2 regions of the Chryseobacterium carnipullorum genome follow, and region 2 is predicted to be linked to the other one. Evidence: riboswitches for the same ligand, from Rfam matches in the RefSeq annotation. Region 2 holds a riboswitch; the other holds the start of a gene.

Region 1 (10,702 bases), 880 kb from region 2:
ATATTCCTTTCTTCCTGAAGCTCATCAATGGCAAACAATGCTGCCTTAGCATTCAGGGTGTCAAAAATGGTTTCTACCAAAAGGATATCTGAACCTCCATCCAGCAAAGCTTCACACTGTTGTTTGTATGCTACTCTTAATTCTTCAAAGGTGATGGCTCTGTATCCCGGATCATTAACGTCGGGACTTAAGCTTGCTGTTCTGTTGGTGGGTCCAATGGAACCTGCTACAAATCTTGGTTTATCAGGATTTTGGGCGGTAAATTCATCACAGACTTTTCTGGCAATTTTCGCTGATTCATAATTCAGTTCATAGACCAGCTCTTCCATGTGGTAATCTGCCATGGCAATGGTAGTTCCTGAAAACGTATTGGTTTCAATAATGTCTGCCCCGGCTTCGAGGTACTTTCTATGCACTTCTTCGATGGCCTGAGGCTGGGTCAGAGAAAGCAGGTCATTATTTCCTTTTACGGAATGTTCCCAGTCTTTGAAACGTTCTCCGCGATAATCTTCCTCCTCGAACTTATATCTCTGAAGCATAGTTCCCATAGCGCCGTCCAGAACGAGAATTCTCTTTTCCAGCTGAGCATTAAGAGATAAAAGTTGAGCGTCTTGTCTGCTATTTTTCATGTTCTATTTTCTTATAATGATTGATAAATCCGCTGATAAGCTTTTTACATAAAAGTATTTTTGAGGTTACTTTCTCAAAATCCTTTTTAGAGATTTCGTTCTGACCTAAGGACAAACAAAGCTGTGTTTCAAGTTCGTACAAAGATCCTCCGGCAATATGCAGAAACTGGAGCGGATCTTTTGAAATCCGGGTTCCGCATCCTTCGGCCATATTCAATGGAACTGAAGTCACTGCTCTTCTGATCAGGCTGGTAAAATCAGATAATTCTTTCCTAAGATTCTTTTTGGTGAAACTGTCTAGTAGTACAACCAATTTCCTTCCTTCATTCCAAACCTCCAACTGTGTATAATCTCTGCTCATATGTATCAACTTTCAACGATTAATTCTCAACTAATCTAAAGCCTGCTTCAGGTCAGCAATAATATCATCTATATGTTCCAGACCTACCGAACAACGCACAAGCCCTGCCGTAATTCCGACTTCATTTCTTTCTTCTTCGGTCAGTTTTGAATGCGTGGTTGATGCAGGATGTGTTACGATAGTCCTTGTATCTCCCAAATTGGCAGAAAGCGAACACATTTTTATTCTATCCAGGAAATTTCTTCCGCCTTCTATTCCACCTTTGATTTCAAATGCGACAATATTACCTCCCAATTTCATCTGCTTTTTCGCTACTTCATAACTTGGGTGAGATTTTAAAAATGGATATTTAGTGAGTTCTACATTGGGATGGCTCTCTAAAAACTCTGCGACCTTTAATGCATTCTCACAATGCTTTTCTACACGGATAGCCAATGTCTCCAGGCTTTTCGACAATACCCAGGCATTGAAAGGTGACATTGCAGGTCCGGTATTTCTTGCAAAAAGATAAATCTCCCTGATCAGATCAGCTTTTCCTACGGCTACCCCACCCAATACTCTGCCCTGTCCATCAATAAGTTTCGTTGCAGAATGAACAACAACATCTGCACCATATTTAATAGGCTGTTGAAGATAAGGCGTTGCAAAACAGTTATCTACAATAAAAATAAGATTATGTTTTTTTGCAATTTTTCCAAAAAATTCAAGATCCAGAATTTCAATAGCCGGATTGGTAGGGGTTTCAAGATACAGGATCTTGGTATTGGGCTTAATATATTGTTCAACATTGTTGGCATCTTCCGCTTTGAAATAGGTCGTTTCAATATTCCATTTCGGGAAATACTTCGTAAATAAAGTATGGGTAGATCCGAAAACTGACTGACAGCTTACGATATGGTCTCCCGCATCCAGTAAAGTGGCAAATGTGGAATAAATAGCTGCCATTCCTGTTGCAAATGCATATCCTGCTTCTGCTCCTTCCATTGTAACGATCTTATCTGTGAATTCAGTCACATTGGGATTGGAAAAACGGCTGTAAAGGTTTTTAGATTTTTCTTCAGCAAAGCTCGCTCTCATATCTTCTGCATCCTGAAAAATAAAACTGGACGTAAGATATAGCGGTGTAGAATGTTCATCAAACTGGGTTCTTTCAGTTTGGGTTCTTATGGCGGAGGTTTCAAAATTTTCCATATAGTTTATATAAAATGTACCAATATATCAGTATACCAATCTACCAATGAGATTCTCTATGAGTTTAGAATGACCGTTGTAGTACTATTTATTGGTAAACTGTTACATTGATACATTGTTAAATTATCTTTTATTTAGTTTCACTTACTCTTAAAATATCACCGAAAACACCTCTTGCGGTCACCTGAGCGCCGGCACCGGCTCCCATGATCACAATCGGGTTTTCTCCATAACTTTCTGTATAAATCTCAAAAATGGAATCCGAACCTTTAAGCTGGCCTAAAGCAGAACTTCCCGGTACAGAAACCAATTTTACGTCAAGCTGTCCTTTGTCTTTCTGAAGGTCTCCATGAAGATCTCCTACATAGCGAAGTACATGTCCGGGCTCCTGCCCTCCTTTTATTTTCTGGTATTCTTCATCCAGTTCATCAAGTCTTGAGATAAATTCATTTTTATCTACAGAGAGAAGATTTTCCGGTATTAAATTCTGGATATCAATATCCTGGAATTCATTGATCAGGTCTAACTCTCTAGCAAGGATCAGAAGCTTTCTGGCGACATCATTTCCTGACAGGTCTTCACGAGGATCAGGTTCTGTATATCCTTTTTCCATGGCTTCTCCGATGATGGTTGAAAACTTATCGTTTCTCACAGAGAAATTATTAAAGATATAGCTTAATGAACCGGAGAATACTCCTTTGATCCGGGTGATGTTTTCACCTGAAAGGTGCAATAGTTTTATGGTATCAATTAATGGAAGACCTGCTCCTACATTAGTTTCATAAAGATAACGTCTGTTATTTTTACTCAACGTATATCTTAGTTTACGGTATTCCTCGATGGGAAGTGTATTAAAAATTTTATTGGAAGAAACCAGATCAAAACCGTTTTCAGCAAGGGCATGATAGTTTTTCACAAAATCTTTACTCGCAGTATTATCAACAACGATAAGATTTTCCAGCTGATTTTCTTTTGAGAAGCTGATCAGCTCTTCAACATTGGATGGATGTTGTGCTGTTAAAACCTCATCATTCCAATCTGCATTAAAGCCTTTTTTATTGAAAGCAATTTTTCTTGAATTGGCTACTGCCACTACCTTAAGGTCTATTTTTTTACGTCTTCTGATTTCTTCTGAAGACCGCAATACCTGTTCTATTAAAGTTTTCCCCACGTTTCCATGACCAATAATTGCCAAATGAACGGTTTTAGGTTTATTGAAAATTTCAGATTCAATAACATTCTTCGTTTTTTCATCCTGTGAGGAGGTCACTACAATATTGACTCTGTTTTCTCCTGCAACCTGGTTTAAAAGAAGAGGGAAAACATTATTTCTGGCCAATTCTGCCAAAACTTTATTGAAATCTTCCGCTACAAATCCAAGTACGGAAACATTATTAATGCTATAGATCTGTGAAACCTTTCCTGATTTTCTTTCTGCTTCAAATTCATCAATCAGACAGGCAACCGCTTTTTCTGCATCTGCCTCATTGACCAGAATAGAAAGTCCGTTTTCAATAGCCTGCTGGGAAATTACCCCTACACTGATTCGCGCTAAGGTAAGCGCCTTAAAAATCCTTCCGTCGATCCCGATTTCACCTAAGAAATCTTCTCCTTCAAATTTGATGATTGATCTGTTTTTTAAAAACTTAATCTCTTTCGCATTTTTCATCTGTTTCTAATTTTTTGTTTGTCATTTGTCAGATAAAACTTCGCTTCCGCGCCATTTCATTCTACAAAATATTATTTATGATATTATTTAATTGTTCGTATTCCATTAAGAAGGCATCATGGCCATGAATAGACTGTATCTCATGATAGAAAACATCTTTCTTTTTCGCCTTCAGCTTTTCAAAGCACATTCGAATTTCTGAGGCAGGAAAGAATAAATCTGTATCTACAGCGATCAGGTGCATTCGTGCTCCGATTTTTTCCAGTTGATCTTCGTGGGTATTAATATTCATCAGCAAATGATTCATCAGCTTATAAGACTCTAAACTAAATCTATCGTTTAATGAATTACCGTGATAGACAAGCCAGTCTTCTGACTCTAGCCGCTGATTTCCCTGATGATATCTGTTTTGAAATCTGTCATTTAAAGACTGGGGAGTTCTGTAACACAGCATAGCGTGAATCCTTGCTTTCTGCAGAGGTTCGTCATTTCCGTTCAGCAAAAATTTCTGAACCAGACACTGTGCGTGAAGCCAGTCATGCGTTTTAAAATCGCAGGCAATGGGGATGAATATCTCTGCGAGCTGTGGCTGTCTGGAAAGCATTTCCCAGGCAATTCCTCCTCCGAGAGAGCCTCCAATAATGGCATATATGTTTTTGATATGTAAAGCTTCGAGCCCTTTCAAAAATATTTGAGCAATATCTGAAGGGGTGAAGTCTTCGTATTCGTCAATTAAAAAATGATCATATCCGTTTCCGGGGATATTGAAACAGAGAACTGTGTATTTATTCGTATCGATCACATGATTTTCACCAATCAATTGTTTCCACCATCCTTTTTCTCCGGAGACATTTGAATTTCCGGTTAAAGCATGATTAACCAATATAAGAGGTGCGGTAAACAGGTCTTTCCCGAAGATCTGATAAGTCAACGGGATATGGTATTCCTTTTGGGAATGATTCTGATACGAAAGATGTATATAGTTTAGTTCTGTTTTCAATTCTATTATTATTTTAATACAATTGAAAATGCCACAGGAAATGGCTGAAAAGAACTTCAGTAAGTTATCTGTCCAAAATAAATTGGTAGAACGTAGCACCTTCTTTGCTTGCACAAAGGGTTGCTAAGGTTTCATAGGGTCTAATCCCTCAACCTTTCTTGATAACATTTTCAATATTTGAATGAACGCTCTGCAAAGATAAGTCTTTTCTTTTTAATTTTTCAAAAAAAAATATTTAATATTAAAAAAGCCTGTAATGATAAGTGTTTCAAGGCTATGTTAAGAATTCTTCAGATGAAAGGAATTGGAATTATTTTTCAAAAAAACTACCTTCGTATTGAAAAAAGTGATGAAATATGATTGTTGAAAAAGAAAGATTACAAGATTCCAAATGGAAAAACTGGGGTCCGTACGTAAGCAACCGGCAGTGGGGAAATGTACGTGAAGACTACAGCCCGAACGGAAATGCATGGCATTACGCCAACCATAATAATGCAGAAAGCTACGCCTACAGATGGGGAGAAGAAGGCATCGCCGGAATCTCTGATGTGAAACAGATTTTCTGTTTTGCATTTTCATTCTGGAACAAAAAAGATAAAATAGTCAAGGAACGTTTCTTCGGACTGAGTAATCCTCAGGGAAACCACGGGGAGGATATTAAAGAGATCTTTTATTACCTGGATAATACGCCTACTCATAGTTATATGAAAATGGTATACAAATATCCGATCAATGCATTTCCCTATGATGATCTGGTGGCTGAAAACGGAAGACGAAGCAAAAAGGAACCTGAATACGAGATTTTTGATACGGGAATTTTTGACAATGATGAATATTTTGATATTTTCATTGAATACTGTAAAGCGGATCACAATGATATTCTGGCAAGAGTAACGGTTCATAACAGAAGCAAACAAGATGCTCCTATTGTAATAGCACCGACTGCTTGGTTCAGAAATAACTGGAAATGGGGCTACAATACTTATAAAGGACAGATGAATGCTTCGTTCGACGGATGCATTGATATTAACCATGACAGCATCTCGATCAAAAAAATCTATTCGAGAAATCTGGCAGCGAAAAGTGCGTTTTGTGAAAATGAAACCAATGCCCCTAAATTGTATGGAGCGCCTTATACCGGAAATACGTACTTCAAGGACGGAATTAATGATCATATCGTTTATGGAAGTAATACGGTAAATCCTGAAAAACGAGGAAGTAAAGGTTCTTTTATCATTGATGATTGTATTGAAGCTGGACAATCGAAAACTTTTGATTTCAGGCTATGTCCTGAGGAAATTGACGGTCCTTTTGATCAGTTTGACGAGATCTTTGCCAGAAGAATTGCTGAGACGAACGAGTTTTATCAGGAGATTCAGAGTGAAACGACGAACGAAGATGAAACGAATGTCCAAAGACAGGCTTTTGCAGGACTTTTGTGGAATAAACAGTTCTATCATTACAATGTAGGAAAATGGCTGAAAGGCGATCCAAATCATAATGCTCCGAGAAATTTCAACGACTATGTAAGAAATACGGAATGGAATCACCTTCACAATAAGGATATTATTTCGATGCCTGATAAATGGGAGTATCCATGGTACGCCACCTGGGATCTCGCATTTCACTGCGTTCCTTTTTCTATCATTGATGCTGAATTTGCTAAAGGACAGCTTCTTCTTTTGACCAAGGAATGGTATATGCATCCGAATGGACAGCTTCCTGCTTATGAATGGAATCTGAGCGATGTGAATCCACCTGTACATGCATGGTCCTGTTTCAGGGTTTTTAAGATCGATGAAAAACAAAACGGTAAACCCGATCTTTTATTTCTGGAAAAAGTTTTCCAGAAACTTCTCCTGAATTTTACCTGGTGGGTCAACAGGAAGGACCAGAGCGGAAATAATATTTTTGGTGGTGGTTTCCTGGGACTGGATAATATCGGGGCTTTTGACCGTAATATGGAACTGAAGGACGGACAGCATCTGGAACAGGCGGACGGAACGAGCTGGATGGCGATGTATGCGCTTAATATGATGCGGATAGCGATGGAACTTGCGCAGTATTATCAGGTGTACGAAGATATGGCTATTAAGTTCTTTGAGCATTATCTGTATATCGCGGAAGCAATGGAAAATTTAGGGGATGGCAAAGAAGGCCTATGGAACGAGGAAGACGGCTTTTTCTATGATGTGTTGCAACTGGGTAACGGAGAAAGTGTTTCTTTAAAATTAAGAAGTATTGTGGGGTTGATCCCAATGTTTGCCGTAGAAATCATCGATCATAAATTATTGGATAAGATGCCAAATTTCCAGGCAAGAATGGAATGGGTATTAAAAAATAAACCTGAGCTTACAAAGCTGGTTTCGCACTGGGATGAGGAAGGACAGGGCAGAAAACACCTGATGAGTATCCTGCGTAAGAACAGATTGACCAAGGTTTTAAGGAGAATGCTGGACGAGAAAGAATTTTTAAGTTCCTATGGAATCCGTGCGATGTCAAAAGTCTACGAGGAAAATCCGTTTGTATTTTCAGTTCACGGTACAGAAAATGTGGTCTACTATACTCCTGCCGAAAGCGACAGCCGTATGTTTGGAGGAAACAGCAATTGGCGTGGCCCGATCTGGTTCCCTATCAATTTCCTGATTGTGGAAAGTTTACAGCGTTTTCATTTTTACTATGGCAACAGTTTAAAAGTGGAATTCCCAACGGGAAGTGGTGAAAAGAAAAATCTGGATGAAGTGGCACAGAATATCAGCAAAAGACTCTGCTCTTTATTTTTAAAGGATGAAGACGGACAGCGACCTTTCAACGGCGGAAATGCCAAGTTCAATTATGATGAACATTTTAAGGATTACATTACGTTTTTTGAATATTTTCACGGGGATAATGGCCGCGGTGTAGGAGCTTCCCATCAGACCGGATGGACAGCAACGGTAGCCAAGCTTATGAAACCCAGATTAACGGTATAAAATAAGAGGCCGGCCCAAATGGGCCGGCCTCTTATTATCAATTCAAAAGATTAAATTTTCTCGCCGTTGACAAGAACTTCATATCCAATCTCTACATTCGGCTCTAAAGTTTTTGATACGGAACAGTATTTTTCAAAAGACAGCTCTGCTGCTTTCAGTGCTTTTTTAGGATCTATATTTCCTTCGAGAAGAAATCTTACTTTAACGGATTTAAAAGGTTTTGCATCGTCTACAGGAACTCTTTCTCCTTCTACTTCAGCTTTAAAACCTGTAATTTCCTGACGCTGTTTTTTCAGGATAGCGACTACATCTATCCCACTGCAACCTGCAACGGCCATCAGTACACTTTCCATTGGAGAAACGCCTTTAGCTCCCGGCTGTGAGGTATTATCCAAAAGGATTGAATTTCCCTGGGAATTGGTACATTCAAATAAAAAATCGTCGTTGATTCTGTTTAGGGTTATTTTCATTTCAAATTTTATTGTAAGATTTTTGGGCTCCATTCAGAATTTCAGAAGCCATTGGATTTATTATGAATGCAAAATTATAAAATTCCTCTCGCTTTTATCTCAAGATATTTATTGATAACGTCAATATTTAAATTCTCAGGCAAAGTATACACCGTGTAGATCCCATACTTTCTAAGTTCCTGGATAATGAGTTTCTTTTCAAATTCAAACTTTTCTGCAACAATTTCATCATAAATTTCCTGCATATTCTCCGGGTTTTTATGAATCAGGGTCTGCAGTTCTGAGTTTTTGAAAAAGATAACGACCAAAAGATGATTTTTGGCAATCCCCCGAAGATATTTCAGCTGCCGGTTTAAACCGTCCAATGTTTCAAAATTGGTAAAAAGCAAGACAAGACTCCTTTGGTTCAGAGAATATTTCACATCCTGATAAAGGCGGTTAAAATCACTTTCAAAAAAGTCTGTTTTAATATTATAGAGAGCTTCCGAGATCTTTCTCAGCTGTCCTGATTTATTTTCAGCAGCGATTTTATTTTCAGTCTTTTTAGAAAAAGTCATCATTCCTGCACGATCCCCTTTCTTCAGGATAATATGGGACAGGGCCATTGCGGCATTGATGGAATAATCAAGCAGACTCAACCCATTGAAAGGCATTTTCATGGTCCTTCCTTTATCGATCAGAATAAAGATACGTTGTGATTTTTCATCCTGAAACTGATTCACCATTAATCGGTTGGTTTTAGAGGTAGCTTTCCAGTTGATGGTTCTGATATCATCTCCAGGAACATATTCTTTGATTTGTTCAAATTCCATGGTATGTCCCAGTTTTCTGATTTTTTTGATTCCACCGAGCATAAATTCACTCTGCAGTGCCATCAATTCATATTTTCTAAGATGTACGAAGGATGGATACGCGGGCAGCATAACGTCTTTCTGGAAATTAAATCTTCTGGATACAAATCCCAGTGGTGAGGATGCATATACATTAAGGTTTCCAAAGCTGTACTCTCCTCTTTCTTTGGGCTCAAGGCTGTATTGGAAATAGGTATTTCTACCGGATTCAATATCTTTTGTAATTAAAAAATCTCTCTTTTGGAACTGGAACGGAATTTCATCAATAATCCTGGTACTAATCTTAAAGCTATAATTGTTTTTAATATCGATTTTTACAAAATTTTCATCTCCATTGGACAGTTTTTCCGGCAGTATTCTTTGGGCAAGCAGTGCATTCTTTTGATTAAACAATAAAAGATAATCTACCATGGCAGCAAGAAAACAGATCAGCAAAAGCAGGTGAGCCGCCCACATCAGAACCGGAAAGAAAAATGCAAGGACGTACACAATCCCCACTCCTATGAGCGAAAAGAAAAATCGTGTATTGATGTATAGGTTTTTCATTTTTTTAGGTAATAAATTGACGGCAGCAGTTTGCAGGTGCTATGTTAAACTGATTGTAGGGAGTTTATTAAACCATTCAGCATTTTTGAAATTTCTATGATTGCATTATTTAATTTTTGATAATTGTCCTCATTTTCATCTTTCGGAAAAGATCCTGTACTTTTATAAATATCTGTAACAAAATCTACCGATTTCGGCCAAACCAGAAGTTCCTTAAAATTTGCTATATAGATACACTTTAGTTAAACTAACTGAAGAACATGGTACGACAAACAACTATCAACTGCAACCTGATATCTAATATCTGCAGCCTATCTAGGAATCTCTATTCCCTCTAAGATCTGACGTATAATTTCATCGGCAGTCAAGCCTTCCATTTCTCTTTCGGGAGAAACGATTACTCTGTGTCTTAATACAGCATAGCTCGCTTCTTTAATATCTTCGGGTGTTACAAAGTCTCTTCCCCTCATCGCCGCAAAAGCTTTAGACGCTGTAAGAAGTGCCAATGATGCTCTTGGAGAAGCTCCGAGATATAAAAATTGGTTTTCTCTGGTATTGACTATAATTTTGGCGATATATTCCATGAGCTGAGCCTCTACAACAATTTCTTTTACCAGATTCTGATAACTTTTCAATTGTCCGGCCGTAATAACACGATGTACGCCCTCTGTCTTATCTTCTTTCCGGCTTTCGTGCTGGTTTCTGATAATCGCAACTTCTTGTTCAAGATTCGGATAGCCTACATTGATTTTGAATAGAAAACGGTCCAGCTGTGCTTCAGGCAGTCTGTAAGTTCCTTCATGCTCTATCGGGTTTTGGGTAGCTACAACCAGGAAGGGTTCGTCCATAATATAACGGACTCCATCCATGGTGATCTGCCTTTCTTCCATCACCTCAAACAAAGCCGCCTGAGTTTTGGCAGGAGATCTGTTGATCTCATCAATTAATATAAAGCTTGAAAATATAGGTCCTTTTTTAAATTCAAATTCAGAGTTTTTCACATTGAAAACAGA
Region 2 (10,702 bases):
AAATCACTGTATTCTTTATTTAATGAAGAATATTTTTTTTGATCTGAAATGATATCAGGCTGTATAATAAGGTCTGCAACCTCATTATATCTTTGTTTAATCGCTTCTAGCTTTGGAATTAATGATTTAGACATTCTGCAATTTTTGAGAGTGCAAAGATAAGAATTATTAATTCAAATTAAAATTCCTTTCTACAATCAAATCGTCATAATTTTTTGAAACCTTTGGGTTTATGATATTTTTCAGATGATCAAGCTGGCTTACCGTTAGAATTTCATTTAAAATAAGAATAATTGCTTTCATCAAGATGGAAGATTTTATTCTACACAATTTACTGAATAATTATTCTGTTGGCTTTTTAAAAAACCTTTGATCAACTGCATATAAAATAAGTCCGAAGGCTACTATACCAAGTCCTATAATACTCTCTTTCGGGTTATGAATAAGCGTAAAATAGAGAATATAGATACTGAAAAGAAGAAAAACGGCCGGAAAAATATAAAATAGATTGGATTTAAATATCTTTCGCTGGTCTTTTTTCAGAAAGAAAACGGTAGAAATGGAAAGACTGGCAAATAACTGAAGGATAAATGCGGTGTAAACAAATATTTCTTTAAAACTTCCTGTCAGAATGATCACCGAAGCAATCACAGCATGGACAAAGATCGCTCTTACGGGAATTCCTTTTTTGTTGTTGACAGCTAGTGATCTCCATAAATGATTTTCTTTTGCAAAAGCCTGCGTCAGCCTTGAACCTACCCACAGATATCCGCTGATGGTTGCAATCAACTGCAAGGCAATAAAAATATTGACAATTTTTCCAAAGCCGATACCCAGCATATTGCCTGCTGCTTCTCCCATCACATCTTCTTTTCCTGCCATCTGAACTACTGGTGCGTGTTTGAGCATGATATAATTGACCAGAAGGTAACTTAACGTTACAAAAACAGTTCCCACAATTAAAGCTCTGGGAAGATTTTTCTGGACCTCTTTGATTTCTCCTGCGATATAAGATGCAGAATTCCATCCGGTATAGGAATAGGTAACAAATACCAGAGATGTTGCGAATGCCGGAAGCATAATTTCGTCCTGCCAGCTGGTTCCGAATTCAAGACTGTTTCCTGAAGCAGATCCCGGAAGCACACCCCCCAAAATAACCAGCACAATGATGAAAGCAATTTTGATCAAGGTAAAAAAATTGTGAAACCGGCTTGAGGTTTTAAGGCTGAATGATAATGTTGCCGCCACCAGGAAAATGAATCCAATCGCAAAACCGTTTCCAAAGGTATAATTAAAGGCTGAAAGATATTTTGACATGGCCAATGCAGCCAAAGCCACGGGCGCAGAAAACCCAATAATCAGAGAGATCCAGCTGACCAGATAGCCGAAAACCGGATGATAGGTTTCTTTAAGATAAATATAATCTCCTCCGTTTCCCTTAAAATAAGATCCCAGCTCAGCATAGCAAAAAGCCCCAAACAAAGCGAGAATCCCACCGATGATCCACAACAGAAAAATACTGTAGGTATTGGTAATATCAGAAAGCTGAAAGCCTAAGGTGGTAAATATCCCGGTCCCGATCATATTGGAAACAACGATGGCAGCAGCGGTTTTCCAGCCGATCTGGTGTGTAGCAGTACTCATTTAGCAGTTAAAAATTAAAATTAAGTCTTCCGAAGAAATAGTTCCCTAAGGTTCCCATCTGAACCGGAGCATATTTAAATACTCCATAATATGAGTTTTCATAAATCTGAAGATCCGGAAAGACATCCAGTACGTTATTGGCACCCACCGTCAGGTTAATACTTTTTGTGATATCATATCCTACACTCACATCGGTTACTACTTTAGGCGTAAAGCTCTGAACTTTTCCAAAAGGATAACCATCTCTTATGACCTGCCCAAAATAAGTATTTCTTACCATGAAATTGAATTTTCCGATGGCATAATTCAGTCCTAAGGATGCTTTTGTTTTGGGAGACAGGGTTTCAATAATATTGATCTGATCGGGCCCGAAGAATTCATTTTGGGCAGGCACTAACTTTTCAGGAAAATGGAAATCTTTGATCTTTGTCTCAGTATAATTTCCTGCGAGATTGATATTTAAATTTCCACCGCCTACTTTCCAGTCATACGTTACTACCACATCAACGCCTTTTGTCTCGGTATCAATAGCATTGGCGAAAAACCTTCCGCTTTCTACGTTATACTCCGCCAGTCTTGGATCTGTGATATTACTGGTGATCACAATTCTATCCTTTACCCTGATCCAATATCCATCAACTGTGATCAGTAGTCTGTTGGCTGGCTTTACAGCAAATCCAGCACTGGCATTGACTGATGTTTCCTGCTTTAATGTATCGAATCCAAGCGCTTTTGCCGCATCGCTGTCGTTTCTGAAAATCCCTTTGGTCACAATGCCAGATCCTGAAGTAGAAATATCTGCATAGGAGTTGTTAAAATATTGCTGCTGAAGGGAGGGGGCTCTGAAACCAGTTCCCACCGCTGCTCTTATAGCATAGTCTTTTACAAATTCATATCTCAATGCCAGTTTTCCGTTCAGGGTATTTCCAAAATCTGAATAGTTTTCAAATCTCCCGGCAAGATCTATATTTAATTTTTTAGCAAGATCATAAGAAACATCTGCATATACCGCTGCTGAATGTCTGGATTTTTTCAAGGCATTATCCGGTGAAAAACCTATAAATGACTGTGAACCCCCATTGCCTTCAACCGTAGAATCAGGGCCGGAAGGATTCCCATTGATGTCATAACGGGTGTAAGAAGCTTCATCTCCTGCTTTGATTTGATATTGTTCAAAACGGAATTCTCCTCCAAAGGCTACATTAAACTGATTGATATTTTTAGATATATCAAGATTGACAGTATTCTGAAGGAAACTGTGAGCTCCTGCATAAAAACTTGTTGGAGATTTCGCTCCCAACGAAGCATTATTGGTATTATTCACATTATAATTGAACGTATTGCTTCCGAAAGTATTGCTTAAATCAATCAGCCAGTTGTTTACATTATATTTAGCTCCTAAAGCATAGGAGAAATCGTAGACCTGTGATCCCAGAGAGGCCTGAAATCCGTTTGGATAAATAGAAGAAACCACATTAGATGTTTCACTTGGCAGCCTTCTGAAACCAAATCCTTTTCCTTCTTTAATACTGAAACCTCCGAAAGAATAAAGTTTGAAGTTTTCACTCAAAGGATATTCTGAATTAAAAAACAATTGTGCCTGTCTGATCTGAGCATCTCCGATCTGGAAGTTAAAATCATTACGCGTCAATCCCCGTTCTCTTATTTTTTGATCGTCAGCTGCTCTCGCTGCATCAGGATCATCTGCAAATTCATACGCAAAATTATCTCCGAAAATATCAAGATCATGATTTTGAGTTCTTGTAGTCTTACCCCGGTGACTCAACTGCAGTGAGAGATTGATGTAACTGTCTTTTTTTCCAAGAGAGGATCCATAGTTGATTCCTGTCTGATAAGTTTCCCCGTCGTTTCTTCCAGTAATTCCGTAAGATGCCGATGCCGACGCTCCAATATCTTTTTTAAGGATGATATTCACAACCCCTGCAATAGCATCTGAACCATACTGTGCTGCCGCACCGTCTCTCAGAACTTCTATCCTGTCAATAGCAATCACCGGAATAGTACTGAGATCCGTTCCTACAGATCCGTTTCCGACCGTATTCTGATAATTCACCAGTGAGCTGGTATGCCTTCTTTTGCCATTGACGAGTACTAACACCTGATCAGGTCCCATTCCTCTCAGACTTACGGGATCAATATGTTCCGTGCCGTCAGAAGCTGATTGTCTTACCGCGTTGAATGAAGGGATCACATAGTTCAGAAGATCCTGAACTGTAGTTTGCGGTGCAGATCTCTGCAGTTTTTCTATATTGATAATGTCTACGGGAACCGGGGTTTCCAGTTTTGTTCTTTTGGCATTCCGGTTTCCTACAATGACCACATCTTCGATCTGAGTTCCTTTTTCCTGTTCCTGTGCGTTGACCAAAACGGATCCCAAGAGTATAACAGACAGGCTTAATTTTTTCATCTTTCGTTCTTATAAATTAATAATATACTTCTACGGACCTCATCCGCAGATATAAAAAGACTTCAAGAAATGGAATTGCTGCCAGAATATTGACTTTTCTCATCTTCCCCACAACGGGCTGGAATTAGCACCTTTACACTTTTTAGAGACGTGCAGGTTGCTAAGGTTTCATAGGGCCAAATCCCTCCACCTTTCTTGATAATCTACTGCAAAAGTAGACTAATATTTTTAATTACCAAAAAGTAGATTTATATATTCTGTGCTGTGAATAAAAAAGAGGGATCATGTCCTTTCATCATCCCTCTTTTTTCCATTTATTTAATCACCATCTTCTGGATAGCTGTGCCTGTTTCAGACCGTAAATGAACCAGATAGGTTCCGGAAGGATAGGCTAACTTCAATTCATAAGTTCCGTTTTCCTGAGGTAATTGAAATGAATCCATTTTTTTGCCGCTCATGTCAAAAATAACGATGTCTCCGTTTTTCACTTTGTGGTAAATCAATTTTACTAAACCATTTTTTACGGGATTATCTGCAATCTGAAGTGATAATTTATTCATTGCGTTGACATCAACGGTTGCAAGTGCTCCGGAGTAATTTCCAAAAACCCTGAATTCTCCAGGCTGCAACATAATAGGAGTTGTGGTAGAAGCAAAATTCGAGATCGTGTTATCCATCAGGTTCTGCCATTGCCCTGCATACGGAAAATAAGGAATAACATTTTGTGCGGACGTGGTATAATTGGCCAGCACAACAACGTTTTTCATTCCATTCAGGGTATTATCATATACATAAATCCTCGTGATCAGGCCCTCCGGGTCATTGGTAAGGTTGTTGGATTCTATTGTGTATGTTTTAGACTTGAAAACCTGGTGGCTATTTCTGATATTGATGATTTTAGCCCAGGTATCATATACCGCTTTTCTGCTGGCATTCGTATCATAGCCTAGTGTAAAGGCAACAGGTTTTTCATCGGTTCTGCATCCGCTGTTGATCGTACCGTTTGCACAACGGTTGATACTGAATTCGTAACCCAATTCTCCAAACTGCCAGATCATTTTAGGACCGGGAATGGTAAAAAATGTCGCCCCAAAAGTTTTCATTCTTTCTAAAGCAGTAGTAAGGTTGGTCACATTGTAGTTTCCGTTAATGGCACCATACGCAAGGTTCTTAAACATTAATCTTTCTTCATCATGACTTTCTCCATATCCTACGGCACTCTTATTGGTAAAACCATGAAGACTGTGATTCATTCTGTCATAATTGCTGTTATCCTTATAGCCCATTGTATTCTGGTTATAAGGATCGGTTTGTTTATTCCACAGCATTACTCCTTTTCCTTCGTCTATTCTATAATTGGCCCATTGCTGTTCTTCGGCATCTGTTCCCAGATGTTCAAAGATCATGTAAGAGTTGGGATCAATAGCCCATTGTTTGTCTGCATACTGTTTCATAATATCTACTCTATCCTGCTGGTAGGCATTGGTACAGACTTCATCATTTTCCGAGCAGTTTTGGGTAAAACCTTTGGTAAGATCCCAGCGGAATCCATCAATATGATACTCGGTAAGCCATTGCTGAAGGCTTCTTTCAACGTAATATTGAGTTGAAGGGCTAGTATGGTTGAAATCATTAAACACGTTATAAGAATGTTTGGGAACCTGATTAAAATAAGGATTATTAGCCGCTATTTCGCCGTAGCCATCACCATCCGGGTCAATATTCCAGAGTCTTGCAAGAGGAGAACGTCCCGTAGCATGATTAAAGGCAATGTCTAAAATAACAGCAATTCCATTCTGGTGGCATAAGTCAACAAATTCTTTAAATTTTTCGGGCGTTCCATACGCTTTATCCAATGCGTAATGGAATGAAGTATTATATCCCCAGGAAAGGTTGCCTTCAAATTCCATAATAGGAAGCAATTCTATGGCATTGATATTCAAATTTTTTAAATAAGAGATTTTGTTAATGAGTGACTGCCAGTTTTTTTCCTGGGTAAAATCTCTGAGCAATAGTTCATACACTACAAGGTCTTCTTTAGCCGGCCTTTGAAAATTAATCGTTTGCCAGTTATAAGGAGCCTGCCCGGTTTTAAACATAGAAACTTCAAAATCCTGTCCTGCAGGAAACGGTGGTAAGTTCGGATAGGTAGCATTTGAGATCCACTGATCATCATAGGAAGATAAGATCTGTGGTGAATAAGGATCTGCTACTTTTTTGAGATCATTGGTTCTGTATTGGAACGTATATAACTGCTGAGGGGTCAGCCCATTTAATTCAATCCAGTAAAGATCCGGATTGGCAGTATCTCTTTTCATTAAATAAGCGTCATTTACAGCCCAGTTATTAAAGCTTCCGATCACATGTACAAAATTTTTATGAGGTGCATAAAGAGCAAGTCCTACTTTGGTCTGATCGGATGGAAGATAGTTGATTCCCTGTCTGATCCAGCCGGGAATTGCTTCCGAAATGACCGTCCTGGGAGTCTGTAGTATAAATGCTGCATTTTTTGAGTTCGAATTGGTGTCTGTTGCAATCAGCTCCATGTTGGCATCCTGAGTTACCGTATAACTATAATTATAAGACTGGGATGGAACAGAAGTAGAATTGACAACTGTTCCGTTAGCCTTTAGCTGAAATATGGCGCTAACATTTGTGGTTGCCGTGATATTGACAGAGTTTCCCGAAGGAACTGTTGTGAGACTATTGGCGACCGGATTCGTCAAGTTTAAATTTAAAATACCAACATTGACAAAAATATCCGGCGAGGTCTGATGTGAACCTGTTTTATCTTTTAACAGGAATCCGAACCTTCCTATTCCTGTTCTTCCATAAAAGGTGGTTGGAGTAAAAGTTAAGGAATAAGTATCTGTAATTGAATTATAACTGAGTTTATTCAAATCATTAGAGTTGTTCCAGCTTCCGTTGGTAGGACAATCCTGACTGTTTTGATAATTGGTATCAAAAGACCATGACCACATGTAAATAGAATTATTGGAAACACCCCATGCGGATTCATCGATCTGATCTCCCGGAACCGTTAGCGTGATGGCATCAGTTTCGTTGAAGGGATTCGGAGCGATTGTATAATTGATCTGTCCAAAAGAAAACACCGCAACCAACAGGTAAACAAGGGAATAAAACTTTTTCATTTTCTTTATTTTTATCGAATATAGTATTTATTTTCATCTTTATACTTCATTTACCTGTGAAAATTAAGTATATAAAAAAGCTTATGAAAAACTTCATAAGCCTTTATGATAAAAGTAATTGTAACAAACTAATATTTAAAAATAATTCATAGGCTAATCAACAAAGAGCCAACTGCACCCCTGCTGATCAATCAAGTATTTAAAAATCTAGTTTTTAATAATTTTCTTAGAAAAAGCCTGCCCGATGTTTATTTTGAAACTGAGAATGCTAAAAGCGAAGAAAATGATTATTAATATAGGAATTATAATCAAAGAAATTGCGATGGAATGCGGATATGAATATGTACAGAATTTCAATAGGGCATTCAAGAAAAAATTCGGGATCTCGCCTGAACAGCTGAGAAATGGATAATAAAAAAACCGCCTAAAAAAATTAAGCGGTTTATATATATTGTTTTGCTTTGATATTACTTTTTCAGAATTAAGGTGAAAAAGCAATGACAATCAAATTAATGATGATGTCCGTGATCGTGTAGGAAAGGTCCGTTTCCTTTAGGATTGCTGTAGATTACTTCTACACCTTCCTGCTCATTCACCTCTTTTCTTCTGATGTCCTCAGGGTCGAAAGGTTTTACTTTTCCGAAATATTCTTTCAGACCTTCAGTTAACCACATTGGGATTACCAAACCGAAGAACATGAAGATACACCAGAACCCTACTAAGAACATGATTATAAAGAATACAGTCCATAGGAACTGGTAGAACGGCCAAAATGCTGATAAAATCGTTATCATTTTCTTAAAGATTTTAGGCAAAAATAGGACTTTTTTGTGTCGTACACAAAAGATACACGCCCTATTTTCTAATTTATTTTGATTTTAAACTAATTAGTGGGCTAGATCTGCGAAGAAATCGTTGCCTTTATCGTCCGTAATGATGAAGGCCGGGAAGTCTTTCACTTCGATCTTTCTTACGGCTTCCATCCCTAATTCAGGGAAATCTACGATATCTACGGATACAATATTGTCTTTGGCAAGGATGGCTGCAGGTCCACCGATAGATCCCAGATAGAATCCTCCGTATTTACCACATGCATCCGTTACTTCTTTAGTTCTGTTTCCTTTCGCCAGCATAATCATGCTTCCGCCGTGGCTCTGAAATTCATCAACATAAACGTCCATTCTTCCGGCAGTTGTAGGCCCGAAACTTCCTGATGCCATTCCTTCCGGAGTTTTTGCAGGTCCCGCATAATAGATCGGATGATTTTTGAAATACTCAGGCATCGGTTGTCCGCTGTCCAGAATTTCTTTAATCTTTGCGTGGGCAATATCTCTTGCGACGATCAATGTTCCGTTTAATTTCAATCTCGTTTTGATCGGATATTTTGAAAGCTCAGCCAAAATTTCCGGCATTGGCTTATTCAAATTGATTTCGACAGCCTCTTCTAAGTGCGGAGGAGTATCCGGCAAGAATCTCTTCGGATTTTCTTCCAGCTGTTCAAGGAAAATACCGTCTCTGGTGATTTTCCCTTTAATGTTTCTATCTGCTGAACATGAAACCCCCATTCCCACAGGGCAGGAAGCAGCATGACGAGGAAGTCTGATTACTCTTACGTCATGGGTAAGATATTTTCCTCCAAATTGAGCTCCGATGGCACTTTCCTGGCAGATTTTCTGAACTTTGGCTTCCCATTCAAGGTCTCTGAATGCCTGCCCACCTTCATTTCCTTCTGTCGGAAGGTTGTCATAGTATTTTGCAGATGCTTTTTTCACAGCAGCAAGATTCGCTTCAGCAGAAGTTCCTCCAATGACAAGAGCCAGATGATATGGAGGGCACGCGGCCGTTCCAAGATCTGAGATTCTTTCTTTGACAAATGCCTCAAGAGACTTTTCGTTCAGTAATGATTTGGTCTTCTGATACAGGAATGTTTTGTTAGCAGATCCCCCTCCTTTCGTTAAAAATAAAAATTCATAGTAATCTCCTTTTTTAGCATAAATATCAATTTGTGCCGGAAGATTGGATCCTGAATTTTTTTCTTCGAACATGGTTAAAGGAACTACCTGCGAATATCTAAGGTTTCTTTTCTGATAGGTATTGTAAATTCCTTTGCTCAGGTATTCTCCGTCATCCACTCCGGTGTAAACACTTTCTCCTTTTTTACCCATTACAATAGCTGTACCTGTATCCTGGCAAGAAGGAAGCGCTCCCTCAACGGCAACTGCTGCATTCTGTAAGAGATTATATGCTACGAATCTGTCATTATCAGTAGCTTCCGGATCATCGATGATTCTTTTAAGACTTTCCAGGTGCGAAGAACGAAGCATGAAAGAAACATCAGCCATCGCTTCTTCCGCTAAAAGCTCCAGTCCTTTCGGGTCAATGGTTAAAATCTCTCTATCTCCCAATTGCTCAACCTTTACATAGTCTGATGTCAATTTTTTATACACCGTATCATCTTTCTGGATCGGATACGGATCCTGATATCTAAAATCCATTCAATTTTTGTTTGTGCAAAAATACGCCATCCTTAAAAAAACATGAGTAAAATCAGTGATCCATATTGATATTTATAATGGTTATAAATTGCGTGATTCTGCGTTTATCGTTAACTTTATAAAAATTTCAATCACAATGAATTACAGAATCGAAAAGGACACTATGGGAGAGGTTCAGGTACCTTCAGACAAGTTTTGGGGGGCACAGACTGAACGTTCCAGAAATAATTTCAAGATCGGACCGGAGGGTTCTATGCCCCACGAAATCATTGAGGCTTTTGCTTATTTAAAGAAAGCGGCAGCCTACGCCAATACAGATCTTGGAGTTCTTCCTGCTGAAAAAAGAGATATGATTGCCAAGGTGTGTGAGGAAATCCTGGAAGGAAAACTCAACGATCAGTTTCCTTTGGTGATCTGGCAGACGGGGTCGGGGACGCAGTCCAATATGAATATCAATGAAGTGGTTTCAAACAGAGCTCACGTAAACAATGGCGGAGTTTTGGGCGAAAAATCTGAAATTCACCCGAATGATGATGTGAATAAATCACAGTCTTCCAATGATACCTACCCAACGGCAATGCATATTGCTGCTTATAAAAAAGTGGTGGAAGTAACGATTCCTGCTGTTGAAAAACTGAAGAATACGATTGCAGCCAAAGCAGAAGCTTTTAAAGATATTGTAAAAATCGGGAGAACCCACCTTATGGACGCTACTCCTCTTACGCTTGGCCAGGAGTTTTCAGGCTACAAAGCTCAGCTTGAATATGGATTGAAAGCTTTAAAAAATACACTTCCTCACCTTTCTGAACTTGCTTTGGGAGGAACTGCTGTGGGTACAGGACTCAATACACCAAATGGTTATGATGTAAAAGTAGCTGAATATATTGCTAAGTTTACGAATCACCCTTTCATTACTGCTGAAAATAAATTTGAAGCATTAGCTGCTCATGATGCGATTGTAGAATCTCACGGAGCTTTAAAGC

What was found. Region 2 has a riboswitch for S-adenosylmethionine ahead of EG346_RS07545 (TonB-dependent receptor plug domain-containing protein). Riboswitches for the same ligand answer to the same signal wherever they lie in the genome.
Region 1: it holds a riboswitch for S-adenosylmethionine, as region 2 does, so the genes downstream of both, EG346_RS03510 (alpha/beta fold hydrolase) here and EG346_RS07545 (TonB-dependent receptor plug domain-containing protein) in region 2, are expected to answer to the same signal.

What each region holds. Positions count from the first base shown of each region.
Region 1 is NZ_CP033920.1:748,948-759,649, forward strand. Features, by position in the region: gene EG346_RS03490 (homocysteine S-methyltransferase family protein) at 1-629, opposite strand, end outside; gene EG346_RS03495 (four helix bundle protein) at 619-990, opposite strand; gene EG346_RS03500 (O-succinylhomoserine sulfhydrylase) at 1,021-2,181, opposite strand; gene EG346_RS03505 (ACT domain-containing protein) at 2,312-3,850, opposite strand; gene EG346_RS03510 (alpha/beta fold hydrolase) at 3,912-4,850, opposite strand; SAM riboswitch class I at 4,912-5,018, opposite strand; gene EG346_RS03515 (MGH1-like glycoside hydrolase domain-containing protein) at 5,207-7,822, shown strand; gene EG346_RS03520 (OsmC family protein) at 7,873-8,292, opposite strand; gene EG346_RS03525 (DUF58 domain-containing protein) at 8,367-9,689, opposite strand; gene EG346_RS03535 (AAA family ATPase) at 10,001-10,702, opposite strand, start outside.
Region 2 is NZ_CP033920.1:1,625,864-1,636,565, reverse strand. Features, by position in the region: gene prfA (peptide chain release factor 1) at 1-134, opposite strand, end outside; gene EG346_RS07550 (APC family permease) at 343-1,644, opposite strand; gene EG346_RS07545 (TonB-dependent receptor plug domain-containing protein) at 1,652-4,072, opposite strand; SAM riboswitch class I at 4,169-4,277, opposite strand; gene EG346_RS07540 (alpha-amylase family glycosyl hydrolase) at 4,387-7,224, opposite strand; gene EG346_RS07535 (helix-turn-helix domain-containing protein) at 7,469-7,636, shown strand; gene EG346_RS07530 (hypothetical protein) at 7,734-8,018, opposite strand; gene EG346_RS07525 (fumarate hydratase) at 8,112-9,719, opposite strand; gene fumC (class II fumarate hydratase) at 9,856-10,702, shown strand, end outside.